2 regions of the Sodalis sp. RH21 genome follow, and region 2 is predicted to be linked to the other one. Evidence: riboswitches for the same ligand, from Rfam matches in the RefSeq annotation. Region 2 holds a riboswitch; the other holds the start of a gene.
The links. Region 2 has a riboswitch for cobalamin ahead of btuB (TonB-dependent vitamin B12 receptor BtuB). Riboswitches for the same ligand answer to the same signal wherever they lie in the genome.
Positions count from the first base shown of each region.

Region 1: linked by a shared signal. The riboswitch ahead of ACL2XP_RS12760 (cobyrinate a,c-diamide synthase) and the one ahead of btuB (TonB-dependent vitamin B12 receptor BtuB) in region 2 are both predicted to bind cobalamin.

Region 1 is NZ_CP178732.1:2,778,366-2,786,110, reverse strand. It holds gene ACL2XP_RS12785 (decarboxylating cobalt-precorrin-6B (C(15))-methyltransferase) at 1-216, opposite strand, end outside; gene ACL2XP_RS12780 (cobalt-precorrin-7 (C(5))-methyltransferase) at 206-829, opposite strand; gene cbiD (cobalt-precorrin-5B (C(1))-methyltransferase CbiD) at 826-1,947, opposite strand; gene ACL2XP_RS12770 (cobalt-precorrin-8 methylmutase) at 1,947-2,588, opposite strand; gene cbiB (adenosylcobinamide-phosphate synthase CbiB) at 2,618-3,568, opposite strand; gene ACL2XP_RS12760 (cobyrinate a,c-diamide synthase) at 3,565-4,926, opposite strand; cobalamin riboswitch at 5,053-5,236, opposite strand; gene pocR (transcriptional regulator PocR) at 5,504-6,439, opposite strand; gene ACL2XP_RS12750 (MIP/aquaporin family protein) at 6,832-7,647, opposite strand.
Region 2 is NZ_CP178732.1:5,959,743-5,967,487, forward strand. It holds gene ACL2XP_RS27535 (glutathione peroxidase) at 1-361, opposite strand, end outside; gene oxyR (DNA-binding transcriptional regulator OxyR) at 511-1,428, shown strand; gene sthA (Si-specific NAD(P)(+) transhydrogenase) at 1,411-2,811, opposite strand; gene fabR (HTH-type transcriptional repressor FabR) at 3,016-3,660, shown strand; gene ACL2XP_RS27555 (YijD family membrane protein) at 3,665-4,036, shown strand; gene trmA (tRNA (uridine(54)-C5)-methyltransferase TrmA) at 4,082-5,203, opposite strand; cobalamin riboswitch at 5,345-5,535, shown strand; gene btuB (TonB-dependent vitamin B12 receptor BtuB) at 5,605-7,485, shown strand; gene murI (glutamate racemase) at 7,430-7,745, shown strand, end outside.

The DNA.
Region 1 (7,745 bases), 2.8 Mb from region 2:
TTGGCGGATCAGCGCCAGCGCCTCCGGGTTGCGCTCGATGGCCACCACCCGCAGATGGGGATAACGGCAGGCGGCCTCAATGCCGACGCTGCCGGTGCCCGCGCCCACGTCAATCAACACCCCCGCCTGCGCCAGCTCCAGCCGTTCGAGGGATATCAGGCGCACCTCGCGTTTGGTCATCGGCACCGGGCCGCGGATAAATTCTTCATCTCTCATCAAGGATCACCACTACGTTCATTGCATAATGCGGCGCGACCTGTGCGGGGGACAGCCGGTGGATGCGCTCATCGGGATAGGACAGGTTTTCGCCGATAATCATGGTGCGGCGCAGGCCGCGTATCAGAATCTGCCTGGCTATTTCATAGGGGCCGATCCGGTCGTCGGTAACCATGGCCACCTTGGGATGCATCAGCAAAAAATCAAAATCCGGCGCGCGGCCGTGGCTGCTGGTGAGATAGGCATCATTCATCGACAGCGCCAGGCGAGAAAACAGGTATTGCGCCGCGCTAATGCCCGGTACGATTTGCAACCGGCCGGGGGCCAGGCGGCGGCTGAGATAATCGCCGATGCCGTACAACAGCGGGTCCCCCGAAGCCAGCACCACCACGGCCCGTTCTCCCTGCTGCGCCAACCAGCCGGCCAGCTCCGCCAGGGCGCCGAGCGGCCGTTTTTCCCCGGAGAAATCCGGGAAGCAGTCTAATTGCCGCGGGCTGCCGACCAGCACCGCGCACTGGTCGATCAGGCGCCTGGCGCGCGCAACCAGATAATCACTGTCCCCCGGGCCAAGGCCGACCACGCTTACCGCGGGCGCCGCTCCATGCCGGTTCATCGAAACGCCGCCGTCAATTCCGCCACCGGGCGGCTGCTGCCCAGCACCTGCTGGTCAAACGAAAACAGCAGCGCGTCGCAGGCCGGCGGCTGGGCGGAGAATCGCAGCAGTTCCGCCATGCGTTCCCCCACGCGCCGGGCGATGGCCGGATAGACCCGCTGCCAGCCGGCCGCGTCGATCAGCGCCATCGCCTCTTCGGTAGTGACGCAGGCCGCCACTTGATGCATCAGGACGTGGGGGGCATCGCATAAGGCCAGCCAGGCAATCAGGGTTTCCATGCGCCCGTCGGCGATATGGCTGTGGGTGTGGAAAATGCCCGCGGCCACTTTGACCAGCTTGCCGAAGTGGCCCACCATCAACACCTGCCTGAAGCCCAGGCGCTCGGTCTCTTTGAGCATATAGCCGACAAAGTTGCTCATAGTGACAACGTAACGTGAATCGATGTTCAATTGCTCCTGCACAAAGCGCTCGCCATGATTGCCTGGCACCAGAATCACCCGTTCCATACCCTCGGCGCGTTTCATGCCCAGCTCCAGCGACAGCGAGCTTTTCCAGCTCTCCTCCGACATCGGCGTCACGATGCCGGTAGTGCCGATAATGGAGATGCCGCCCAGAATGCCCAGCCGGGAGTTATAGGTTTTGCGCGCCCGGGCTTCTCCTTCCGGGGCGAAAATTTCCACGTCCGCGCCGCGTTCCGGGCCAATGGCCTCGCGCACCGCCGTTTCGATGGTGTGGCGCGGGGTTTTATTAATCGCCGCCTGGCCGATATCCAGCCCGATGCCGTTACGGGTAATCCGCCCGACGCCCACGCCGCCGTCGATGGTGATGGCGGTATCGGGGCGCAGCTTGACCCGGGCGAAAATCATCATGCCGTCGGTGGCGTCGATATCGTCACCGCCGTCCTTGCGGATGCCGGCCGTGGCCTCGCCCGGACTTATCAGCGGCAGCTCCACGTTCAGGCGCAGCGTCACGCCGGAGGGGGTGACGATGGAGACGTTGTCAATCACCTGCTGGCGCAGCAGCATCAGGGCGGCGACTTTGGCCGCCGCGGTCGCGCACGATCCGGTGGTGTAGCCTTTGCGCAACGCTTTGCCGTTATACCAAACCACGTCTTCCATCACGCCTCCCGCAGTTGATAAAGAATGGCGTTGATAATGGCGGCGGCGATATTGCTGCCGCCTTTGCGGCCCAGGGCGGCGATACAGGTCAGCGCGCTGTCGGCCAGGGCCTGTTTGGACTCGCTGGCGCCGACAAAACCTACCGGCACCCCGATCACGCCTTCAGGCGTCTCGCCGGTGGCGGCGCAGTGTTCCAGCAAACGAAACAGCGCGGTGGGAGCGTTGCCGAACACAAACAGGCGTTTGCCCGGCTCGCGCATCGCCCGATCCACCGCCGCCATGGAGCGGGTAACCCCCTGCTCGCGCGCCTGCGCCGCCACGGCCGGATCGGCGATAAAGCAGCGGATATCGCAGCCCAGGCGGGCCAGATCGGTTTTGTTGATGCCCGACAGCGCCATGGTGGTATCGGTATAAAGGGTGCAGCCCTGGCGCAACGTATCGGCGATGCGCTGCGGCGCGCCGGCCGAGAAATGCAAAATATCCAGCCAGTCGAAATCCGCGCTGGTATGAATGGCGCGCAGGATGATTTTTTCCTGCCAGATATCCTGGAAGCGAAACCCGGGGCGCTCCCGGGCGATAATCCCGCGGATAATGTCAAAGCTGGCGCTTTCGATTTGCTGTGGTTGCTTGATATAGCTCATTCGCGTTTCGGCTCCGGGCATACGCCCTGTTAAAGTAGGCCCGGTAAACCCGGCAGGCACATCGCCGCCAGGGTCAGGGCGGACGCCACATACATCAAACGGATACTGGCGGTGATATCCTCCAGGCCGATATCGCGCCGCGCCTCGCCGATCCAGGGCTTTTCCACCCGTTCATTAAAATAGGTGTTCGGCCCGCCCAGCCTGACGCCCAGCGCGCCGGCCACGGTGGCTTCCGACCAGGCGCAATTAGGACTTTTATGCTGGTAGCGATCGCGCCAGCCGATGCGCCAGGCGTTGCGCCCGTCCAGCCGCAGCACCCAGGCCGCCAGCGCGAGCATCACCCACCCCAGGCGCGCAGGCAGCCAGTTGGCCGCATCGTCCAGCCGCGCCGATACGCAGCCGATGGCCCGGTATTTCGGCGTGCGGTAGCCCACCATGGAATCAAGGGTGTTAACCGCCTTATAGGCCATCGCCAGGGGGACGCCGCCGATAAACAGCCAAAACAGCGGCGCGATAACCCCGTCGACGCTGTTCTCCGCCACCGTTTCCACCACCGCGCGCATAATTTGCGGCCGCGTCAGGTTTTGCGTGTCGCGCCCGACGATATAAGAAAGCTGGCGGCGCGATTCTTCCAGGGTGCCCGCCCGCAGCGCGTGGTAGACCGCCATGGCCGCATCCCGCAGGCAGCGGGTGGCCAGCAGGGTATAGGTCAGCCACGCTTCGGCCAGCCAATGCAACCAGGGATTGAACGCCAGGAGTTTGAGCAGCGCGGCGGTGGCCAGCCAGGTGGCGCCGACCACCGCCACCCACAGCACGGCGCCGCCGATATAGAGCGCGCGTTCGCTGCGGCAACAGCGGCGGACCCCACGCTGGGCGACGGTAATGGCATGGCCAATCCAGCGTACCGGATGCGGCCAGTGCGGCGGATCCCCCAGCCATAAATCCAGCAAATAGCCGACGATAAAGGCGCTGATGCTCATAACTGCGCACATCCTTTGTCCAGCCAGCGGCGCAGCAATGCCGGACGCTGATAAAAGTGCACATGCAGGTAGCTGGCCAGGATATGGTCATCGCCGTATCCGCCGAACCAGCGCTTGACCTCGCCGCCGGAAGTGGTTTTATTCAGGGTAAACAGCGGGGTTTCGTCGGTAATATATTCGGAGTGATGGAATTCATGGCCGCGCAGGGTTTCCCCGCGCGCCCCCAGCAGATTGTCGCACAGCGCTTCCCCCTCGCAGTAGCCAAAGCGCTTAAGACCTTCGCTCATGCGGCTGGTACCGCGCAGCAGGCCGACCATGGAAAACGACCGCCCCGCGCGATCTTCCAGCGCTTTGCCTAAATACATCAAGCCGCCGCATTCCGCGTAGATCGCCGTTCCGCTGTTGCCGGCGCGCAGCAGCGAGGCCCGCATGGCGCGGTTATCCGCCAGTTGTTCGGCAAAGATTTCGGGAAACCCGCCGCCGATATAGACCATCTGGCAGCGCGGCAGCCCGCTATCGCGCAGCGGGCTGAATGGGACGATGTTCACGCCGATATCCCGCAGCAGCTGGAGGTTGTCGGGATAATAAAAATGGAATGCTTCGTCTTTGGCCAGCGCCAGCGTCAATCGCCGATAGCGCGGGTCCCGGGGGGGATCGGGTAAATGGCCGGCGGCCGGGCGGCAGTCGGCCACCGCCAGCAGCCGGTCGAGATCGATATGGCGTTCGACGCAGGCGGCCAACTGGTCCCATTGGGATTCGAGGCGGTGGCTCTCCTGCGACGGGATCAGGCCCAAATGCCGCGACGGCAGTTCCCAGTCCTTGAGCGGCGGCAGATAGCCCAGCACCGGCAGATCGCAATAACGGGTAATGGCATTTTTGATTAGGGTAAAATGATGTTCGGAAGCCACGCGGTTAACGATAATACCGACAATGTTAACGGCGGGATCAAACAGTTGAAAACCGAGCACCGTGGCCGCCGCCGACGTGGACACCGCCTTGCCGTCGATAATCAGCACCACCGGCACGCCCAGCTGTTTGGCCAGCGCCGCGCTGCTGCACGCGCCGTCGTCCCCCAGCCCGTCGTACAGCCCCATCACGCCTTCGATAATACCGATATCGGCCTGGGCGAGGTGCCGGGTGAATAAGCCGCAAAGCGTATCCGGCGCCAGCATATAGGCATCCAGATTGTGCGAGGGAATGCCGCTGACCGCCTGGTGCCAGCCGGTATCGATATAGTCCGGCCCGCATTTGAACGGCTGTGCCCGCTGGCCGCGCAGCGCCAGCGCGCGCAGCAGCCCGAGGGTAAGCAATGTTTTTCCTGTCCCGCTTTGCGCGCCGCCGATGAGTATCGCTTTCATCATCATCCCGTTATGCCTGGGGGAAGCGAGCGGGATTGTCATAAGCAATGGCGGTGGGGCATCCTGCAACCCAGCGGCACTGTTAGGACAACCCTCTTCCCTCCGAAGGAGTTGTGTCCGAGCCCGTCGGGCTACGTATTATCAGGCAGGTCTTCTGGCTGAGCGTCATCCTCCTCCGGCCCTTCCCAATCGATAGCGATCAGTGGTAACTCCGGATTTGTCGGCATTACAGCAGCGGGGGCTGCGGAGGATTTTCACCTCCTTCCCTGACGGCCTTGCGGCGCGTTTGACCTGATAACAATTATTTTTTACTAATCTAAAGTATCTATGGGAAATATACCCCGTATTGGATCAAAAAAAATGTCTGCGAGCAGCGCTTTGATTGAAATTTATTGCCACAGGATAACACTTTTTAGCTATTGGAAATTAGCCAATCCTGTAGCATAGGTCATCAGGGAGCATTTTCCGGGGATTGGAAGATAACATAAAATAGCGTTGGCTAAATGAGAGAAATGAGATCCCGATCGTCGGGAAATAATGCTTACGCGGGAAAATGTCTTCACGAGGAATAAAATGATTAATTTCGCTGCAGCGCGATATTTTTATTTATGCTGATATCGGGAGACGCCAGGCGCTGTTCGCGATAGGCCTGCGGAGTAATACGATAGGCCTGGCGAAATACTTTGCAAAAATAGCTGGCTTGGGAAAAACCGAGATTGCGGGCGATGACGGCGATCGACCAGTCGCTTTGTTCCAGCATCTGGAGCGCGCTTTGCATACGCTGCTGATTGACATAGGCATTAAAACCAATACCTTGGTATTTTTTAAATAATTTACTGAAATAATAAGGGCTTAGATAGACCATGGCCGCCACGTCCTCCAGACGCAGGTCCTCGGAGTAATGGCTGTCGATGTAACGCAGGGCCTTTTTCATTTTGCTGTCGTGCTGGCTGGGGATAGCCACCCGCCGCTCAGCGTTGGTCGGGGCATGCTCTTTAATCACCACGAAATCACGCTGCTGTTTTAGATAGTTATCGACGATTATCTTCAGCAGCTCGGCGGAAGACAGCAAGCGGTCGTAGTTAATTACCGGAATTTTTTCGAAATTTTCGGTAAATTGGAAATCCTGCCGCCAGGCATAAGAGCTGCATTCCTGCACTTCGGGCAGTTGAACGGTATCATGCAACCGCACCTGGCCGCACAGGACGAAGCCGACCAAATGGCCGCCAATCACCAGGGGAATGGAAAAGTCGGTCAAGCCGGCGTGACAGCGGTAGATACAAGGCTGGTTGGATTTGGATGCCTCCAGGCCCCCGCAGCGATCGCTCATGCGGCAACGGCGGCTCATTTCAGGATCTTGGCGCATGAGTTGGCAAAAAGGAGTGAAATGATATAAATCCGATACCTCTTCACCATGAATATTCACCACCACAACCGCCAAACTGGTGGCGTTTGCGAAGTCCCGCGCGATTTTATTAATCAGCTCTGAATCCATAAAATTATCGGAATTCATATTAGGCCCTCTCGCGCTTTACTTATTTTTAATAAATCAGTAACAAAAAAGATATATTTCATCTGATCGTCACGTACGGGTGAAAGATGCAGCGATAACGACTTAATATCTTACAACTAGCCAAAATATACCCTGTCATCTCTCCAAAAATTATCTTAAAGCTACTGCGGATTTAATCATTTTTCCATAATTTAAAACCGTGCTCTATCACACAATTATTTAATCATCCGTGAACCACGATGCTTTGGGCGCACAATACGTTCAAAAAAAAGTTTAAAAAAGAATACGGCGCTATCGATCGACATGCGGTCCGATCGATAGCGCCGCTGGAGAAGCCGGACGCTTGGCCGTCTCGGCAAACAAGCTACGGCCAGGCGGACGAGTCCGGCGACTTAATTGCTTACCGGCGGCTGGTTCAGATTGCCGGGCAAATGCCGGGCGATAAGGAAACGATAAATGGCCGCGCCCAGCATGGCCCCTATGATCGGAGCGATAATCGGTATGATGAAATAGGGAATATCCCGGCCGCCGGTCATGGAAACGTTGCCCCAGCCGGCAAAAAACGTAAACAGTTTTGGACCGAAATCACGGGCGGGGTTCATGGCGAACCCGGTTAGCGGCGCGGTCGAGGCGCCAATGACCGCCACCAGGATACCGATCAGCAGGGGCGCCAGCGGGCCTTTGGGCACGCCGTTGCCGTCATCGGTCAGGGCCATGATCAGCCCCATCAGGATGGAGGTAATGACGATTTCCACGAAAGCCGCCAGCCCGACGCTGATGGCCGCCGCCGGATACGTGGAAAATATACTGGCGAGGAACAAACTTTCCTGGCTGCCGCGCACCATCTGGTGGGCCTGTTCATAAAGGTCAAACATATTATGATACAGCAGATAGGTCAGCGCCGCGCCGCCAAAAGCCCCCGCCACCTGCGCCACGATATAGGGCAGGACTTTTCTTTTATCAAAACTGGCAAATAGCCATAAGGCGATGGTGATCGCCGGGTTGAGATGGGCGCCGGAAATGCCCGCGGTCAAATAGACCGCCAGCGCGATGCCCAGCCCCCATACCACGCAAATTTCCCATAGGCCGAAACTGGCGCCGGCAAGTTTCGCCGCGCACAGCACGCTGGTACCAAAAAAGATAAAGAGGCCGGTACCCAGCAGTTCGGCGGTACATTGCCCTGTCACTGACCTTAACGTGTCGCTCATTGTATTATTCCTGTATGACGTCAAAATGAATAAATATAAAACGGACCTGAATGGCAATAAGCTATATGTCGACATACATTTTGGCATAATTATTTTTT
Region 2 (7,745 bases):
AACCTAATTCGGCTTTTTCGACCAGCATACCCATGCCTTTGGTAAATTCGCCATTGCCGTCGGGAATAAACGTAATATGTTCCGCATTTTGATCGGCCTGCCAGGCGTTCATGACAAACGTATCGTTAACCGAAACACAAACGATACTATCCACGCCATGCTGATGGAACAAGCCGGCCAGCTCATTGTAACGGGGCAAATGGCTGGAGGAGCAGGTGGGCGTAAATGCTCCCGGCAGGGAGAACAGGATCACCGTTTTATTCTTGAAGATTTCGTCGGAAGTGATGTCGACCCAGCTGTCATTCTGGCGGGTATGAAAAACAACTGATGGAACTTTGTTACCTTCTTGACTGCTAAACATTCGAACCCCTTAATAGACAAGCAAAAAAAATATTACCAACAGCATGGCACACTGCGAGGTGCTTATTATTGATTTTAACTATTGATAGGGATAATCGTTGATTGCTATCCTATCTATCGACGCGAACTATCGCGGCATGGAGGAATTTAATGAATATTCGCGATCTTGAATATCTGGTGGCCTTGGCCGAGCATCGTCATTTTCGACGGGCCGCCGATGCCAGCCATGTAAGCCAGCCGACCCTCAGCGGTCAGATTCGCAAGCTGGAAGATGAACTGGGCGTCATGCTGCTTGAACGCACCAGCCGCAAGGTGTTGTTCACGCAGGCGGGCCTGCTGCTGGTGGATCAGGCGCGCACCGTGCTGCGGGAAGTGAAAATATTGCGTGAGATGGCCAGTCAGCAGGGAGAGTCCATGTCCGGGCCGCTGCATATAGGCCTGATCCCCACCGTCGGCCCCTACTTGCTGCCCCATATTATCCCGACGCTACATGAAACCTACCCCAAGCTGGAAATGTATCTGCACGAGGCGCAAACCAGCCAGCTGCTGCTACAGCTCGACAGCGGCAAGCTGGACTGCGCCATCCTGGCGCTGGTAAAAGAGTCCGAGCCCTTTATCGAAATTCCGCTGTTCGACGAGCCGCTGCAATTGGCGGTATATGCCAGCCATCCCTGGGCGGACCGCGAGCGTGTGCCGATGTCGGATCTGGCGGGCGAAAGGCTGCTGATGCTGGAAGACGGCCATTGCCTGCGCGATCAGGCCATGGGGTTCTGTTTCCAGGCCGGCGCCGATGAAGATACGCATTTCCGCGCCACCAGTCTGGAAACCCTGCGTAACATGGTGGCGGCGGGCAGCGGCATCACCTTGCTGCCGTCGCTGGCGGTGCCCAATGAGCGTAAACGCGATGGCGTTTGCTATATGCAGTGCTACAAGCCGGAGCCAAAGCGCACCATTGCGCTGGTCTATCGCCCAGGTTCCCCGCTGCGCGCGCGTTATGAGCAGCTCGCGGAATCCATTCGCATGCATATGCAGGCCTATATGGGCACCGATTTAAAAGAGGCGGTTTAACCCGTTCAACGCCGCTACGCGATAAGCTTCGGCCATCGTGGGGTAATTGAAGGTGGTATTGACGAAATAATCGATGGTATTGCCCGCACCTTTTTGCTCCATGATAGCCTGGCCGATATGGATGATTTCGGCGGCGCGCTCGCCAAAACAGTGTATGCCCAGGATTTGGCGGGTATCGCGGTGAAACAGCAGCTTCAGGCTGCCGACATTCATCCCGACGATTTGCGCGCGCGCCAGATGTTTAAACTGCGCCCGGCCCACTTCGTACGGCACCTTCAGCATGGTTAATTCTTGCTCGGTTTTCCCTACCGAGCTGATTTCCGGGATGGTGTAAATCCCGGTCGGAATATTTTCAATCAGCTGCACGTTGGCCTGGCCTTTAATAATCACCTGCGCGGCAATACGCCCCTGATCGTAAGCGGCGGACGCCAGGCTGGGATAACCGATGACATCGCCAACCGCATAAATATGCGTCAGGGCGGTCTGGTACATGCTATTGACTTTTATCAGCCCGCGGCCGTCGGCCTCCAGCCCTACGTTTTCCAGCGCCAGCGAATCGGTATTACCGGTGCGGCCGTTGGCATAAAGCAGGCAGTCCGCCCGCATCCGTTTGCCCGAGCGGAAATGGACCTCGACGCCGTCGGCGGTGCCTTCGATTTGCTCGAACTCTTCGTTATGGCGGATAACCACGCCGTTTTCCCAAAAATGGTAGGACAGCGCGTCCGACATCTCCTGATCCAGAAAGGCCAACAGCCGATCGCGGGTATTGATTAAATCCACTTTGACATTCATGCCGCGAAATATCGACGCGTATTCACAGCCGATCACGCCGGCGCCGTAAATGATGACATGCTGGGGATCGTGCTTGAGGTCCAGGATGGAGTCGCTGTCGTAAATCCGCGGGTGGGTGAAGTCCACATCCTGCGGGTGATAAGGCCGGGAACCGCAGGCGATGATGATATGCGCGGCGCTCAGGGTCTCGGAGGTATTGTCGGGGTAATGGATATTGAGCGTATGCGCATCCAGGAAACTGGCGTCGCCGGTAATAATCCGGCACTGGTTGCGTTCGTAAAATCCCTGCCGCATCCGGATCTGCTGCTTAATCACGTCGTCCGCATGATGTAAAATATCGGCAAAGCTGGGACGAGACACTCGCTCATCGCCGTTATACAGCGGATTTTGATTGAATTCGATGATGCGGCTTACCGCCTGGCGGAGCGCTTTTGACGGTATGGTCCCCCAATGGGTACAACCGCCGCCGACGCTATTGTAGCGTTCGATTACCGCAACGCGGGCGCCCTGTTTCGTCAGACCCATTGCCGCCCCTTCACCGCCCGGGCCGGAGCCGATGATCAAAGCATCATAGTCGTAATGTGGTTGCATAGCGGGCTAGCCTATTTTTATACAAAATCACAACGTTAAAGTAACATTGTAGACCGAATAACCCAATCTCCACCGGCCTTTTTATTACCTTTACGTGCCCTTACTTACCCTTGTTACGCTAAAATTCATAGTTTGTATCAACGCGGTTGCAACAAATTTTGTTATAGTGTTTCTTTTATGGGTTATGTGGGGCTGGGCAGAACTATGGGCGTCAGAGCGCAACAAAAAGAGCGAACCCGGCGTTCCCTTGTTGAGGCGGCATTTAGCCAGCTAAGCGCCGAGCGCAGCTTTGCCAGCCTGAGCCTGCGTGAAGTTGCCCGCGAAGCCGGTATTGCCCCCACCTCGTTTTATCGCCATTTTCGCGATGTGGACGAACTGGGGCTCACCATGGTGGACGAAAGCGGCCTGATGCTGCGTCAACTGATGCGCCAGGCCCGCCAGCGTATCGCCAAAGGCGGCAGCGTTATCCGCACGTCGGTTGCCACCTTTATGGAATTTATCGGCAACAATCCCAACGCGTTCCGTTTGTTACTGCGCGAGCGTTCCGGCACCTCCGCCGCATTCCGCGCCGCCGTCGCCCGTGAAATCCAGCATTTTATCGCCGAGCTCGCCGATTATCTTGAACTTGAAAACCATATGCCGCGCAGTTTTACCGAAGCGCAGGCCGAGGCGATGGTCATCATCGTCTTTAACGCCGGTGCGGAAGCGCTGGATGTGGACAACAATCAGCGCCGGCAGCTTGAGGAGCGCTTGGTATTACAGTTGCGGATGATTTCGAAAGGGGCGTTTTATTGGTATCGCCGGGAGCAGGAAAAGGCGACCGCCCTCTCTCTTGACGCAAGCAGGTAGGTAAATGATGACAAAACCCCTTGGTGAAACCGGCACCCTGTTACTGGCTTTGATTGCCGGCCTTTCGATTAATGGTTCCTTTTCGGCCTTATTCAGCTCCATCGTGCCTTTTTCCATTTTCCCGCTGATTTCGCTGGTGCTATCGGTGTACTGCTTGCACCATCATTACCACGACCGCGCCATGCCGCAGGGTTTTCCTTCGCTGGCGGCGGCCAGCTTCCTGCTGGGCCTGCTGATGTACAGCGCCATTATCCGCGTGGAGTACCCGGTCATCGGCTCCAATTTTGTCCCGGCAATCCTGGTGGTGGTCCTGGTGTTCTGGATTGGCCGCAGGCTGAAAACGGTGAGAAAGCTTAACCAGGACGGGGAACTGTAGGTTTCGCCTTTGCCCCCGGCAAGTATGCCCGGGGCGGCGGGAGCGTTAAATCAACGCGGGTTTTCCGCTGATATTTTTCGCGGTCAGCAGCACGCCGCATTCCATATGGCGGGTATAAGGGAATTGATCGAACAGCGCCAGCCGCTCGATATCATGGCTTGCGCCAAGGGTTGCCAAATTGCGGCACAGGGACTCGGGGTTGCAGGAAATATACAAAATACGCGGATAAGCCTGCACCAGCTTCACCGTGGCGTCGTCCAACCCGCTGCGCGGCGGATCGATAAAGATAGTCTCGCAGCGGTAGCTCGCCAGATCGATATCCTTCAGGCGGGTAAACTCCCGCACCCCCTGCATGGCCTGGGTGAATTCTTCCGCCGACATGCGGATAATACGCACGTTATCGATGCGGTTGGCTGCAATATTAAACTGGGCGGCTTCAACCGACGGTTTGGCGATTTCCGTGGCCAGCACCCGCTCGAAATTACGCGCCAGGGCCAGCGAAAAATTGCCGTTGCCGCAATATAATTCCAGTAAATCCCCCTGCGCGCCTTGCGTGGCGGACAGCGCCCACTCCAGCATCTGGATATTCACCGCGGCGTTGGGCTGGGTAAAGCTGTTTTCAATTTGCCGATAAATCAGCTCCCGGCCGGCAACCGGCAAACGCTCATCCACATAATCCCGATCCAGGCAAATCTTGGTCTTGGTGGCGCGGCCGATCAGATTTACCGCAAAACCCTGCTCCCGTAGCGCAGCGCGCAGAGAGCCGGCGTGTTCGCGCCATTCATCGTCCAACGGCCGGTGATAAATCAGCGTAATCACCGCCTCGCCGCTCATCGCCGTAAGATAATCGAGCTGGAATAATTTACGGCGCAGCACTTCGGACGAACGCAGCACGTCCATCATGGCCACCATCAGCCGATTGATCAACTCGCTGCCAGGGGCGAAATGATCGATACGAATCCGCTCCTTGGTTTGTTGATCGAACATGATGTGATAGAGATCCTGCTCCTCATGCCACACCCGGAATTCGGCGCGCATGCGGTAGTGCTGCGCCGGTGAACGAAAAATTTCCACTGCCGGGGCCTGGAACGCCGCCATCATCTCCGTCAGCCGCGCGGCTTTCTCCGCCAGTTGGTTTTCATATAATTCGATTGGCAGCGTGGTCATGATATTTTCTCGTTGATATTCGCTTTTATTATCCAATGGCGGGGAATTGTAGGGAGTAAACCGCTAAAGTCCAGCGCCACAAGCATGTTCGTGTTTATAAAGAGTTTGTTAATTAGCGTTATAGACATTGTTATCTCTTTGATTGTAGGATTATCGCCCGGTCTCATGTGAGTTAAAAGGGAATCCAGTTCAAGCTGGAGCTGACGCGCAGCGGTAAGGGGAGTTCAGGGCGATTGCGTAAGCAGACACTGTCTTTTTGATGGGAAGTCGTCGCCTGGTGCCTACTACGCACATCCCAAGCCCGAAAACCTGCCGGTATTTCGTCGCAATATTCATGTTTATCGCGTGCTATTCAACATGAGACCTGCGGCATCCTGTCCTATTATTTGGATGCTATCATAATGTTTAAAACGAAAAATACCGTGCTGGTGGCGCTGTCCGTCACGGCATTCTCTGGGTGGGCGCAGGATAACGATACCCAAAACAGCCGTTCAGAGGCGATGGTCGTTTCCGCCAACCGTTTCCCCCAACCGGTTTCATCGGTGCTGGCCCCTAACAGCGTTATTACCCGTGATGATATCGACCGCGGCCAAATTAAATCGGTGGCCGAAGCGCTCGGCCGCCTGCCGGGGGTGGATATCGCCCAATATGGCGGCCTGGGACAGCAAAGCTCCCTGTTTATCCGCGGTAGCAACTCCAGCCACGCTTTAGTATTGATTGACGGCGTCAGGATGAATCAGGCCGGCATCTCCGGTTCTTCCGATCTCAGCCAAATCCCCATCTCCCTGGTACAGCGTATTGAATATATCCGCGGCCCGCGTTCGGCGGTGTACGGATCGGATGCCATCGGCGGCGTGGTCAATATCATTACCACCCGCGAACAGCCGGGAACCACGCTAAGCGCCGGCATGGGGTCCCATGGTTACCAGACATATGACGGGTCCACCCAGCAAAAACTCGGGGACGATACCACCGCCACCGTCGCCGGTAACTATACCTACACCCATGGCTTTGATGTGAAAGCGAATATGCCGGATAACTATGGCGATCCCGCGCAGCCGGATCGCGACGGCTTTATGAGCAAGGCGCTGTTCGCCTCGCTGGATCATAACTTTAATGAACAGTTCAGCGGTTTTGCCCGCGCTTATGGTTATGACAACCGCAGCGGTTATGACGGCACTTTTGGCTATAACGATCCGGCTCATTACGATGCGCTGGCCGATACCCGCCAGCTCTATAGCCGCAACTACGACACCGGATTGCGTTTCCAGGAAGGTATTTATGCTTCCCAGCTGATTTTCAGCTACAACCACACGCAGGACTATAATTACGATCCAAAATATGGCCCGTATTCGGCGTCCGCCACCCTCGACGATTCCAAACAGTACAATGTGCAATGGGGCAATACGCTGCAAGTAGCGCATGGCACCGCCAGCGCCGGGGTAGACTGGCAAAAACAAACCACCGAACCCGGCACAGGCTATCTGGCCGACGGCTATGAGCAGCGCAATACCGGGCTGTATGCCACGACACAGCAGCTTTTCGGCCCGGTCACGCTGGAGGGGGCGGTACGGGGCGATGATAATTCACAGTTCGGCTGGCACGGCACCTGGCAAACCAGTGCCGCCTGGGAGTTTATCGAAGGCTACCGGTTGATCGGCTCCTATGGCACGGCCTATAAAGGGCCCAATCTCAGCCAGCTTTATAGCGGGTTTGGCGGCAATAAAGATTTGAACCCCGAAGAGAGCAAGCAGTGGGAAGGCGGGGTGGAAGGCCTGACCGGTCCATTGACCTGGCGTGTCTCGGCCTACCGCAACGACATTGATAATCTGATTGATTATGATATGCCCACCGAAACCTACAAAAATATCGGCAAGGCCCGCATTAAAGGCGTGGAATGGACCGGTTCGGTGTATACCGGCCCGCTGCAGCATCGGTTAACCCTGGAGTATCTCGATCCCCGTGATGCGACCACCAATCAAATCCTGGCGCGGCGCGCCAAGCAGCAGGTTAAATACCAATTGGATTGGCAGGTGGCCGATATCGACTGGTCGATGAATTACCGTTACCTGGGCGAGCGTTACGACACCAACTACAATACGTCGGAACGGGTGCGCATGGGCGGCGTCAGCTTGTGGGATATCGCCGCGTCTTATCCGCTAACCACCCACCTGACGGTTCGTGGTAGAATAGCCAATCTGTTCGACAAAGAGTATGAGACGGCTTATGGCTACCAGACCGCTGGACGAGAATTTTATCTCACAGGAACTTATTCCTTCTGACGGTAGCAAGATTAACCGGCCCACTATCCTGATTTTTGATTCGGGGGTGGGCGGTTTATCCATTTATGATGAAGTCCGGCAATTGCTGCCGGACCCGCACTATATATACGTTTTCGATAATGAAGCCTTCCCCTATGGCGAAAAGCCAGAGGATTTTATCGTCGAGCGCGTCCTTGCCATCGTCGCCGCGGTACAGCGGCAGCATGTGTTGGATATGGTGATTGTGGCCTGCAATACCGCCAGCACCATTTCGCTGCCCT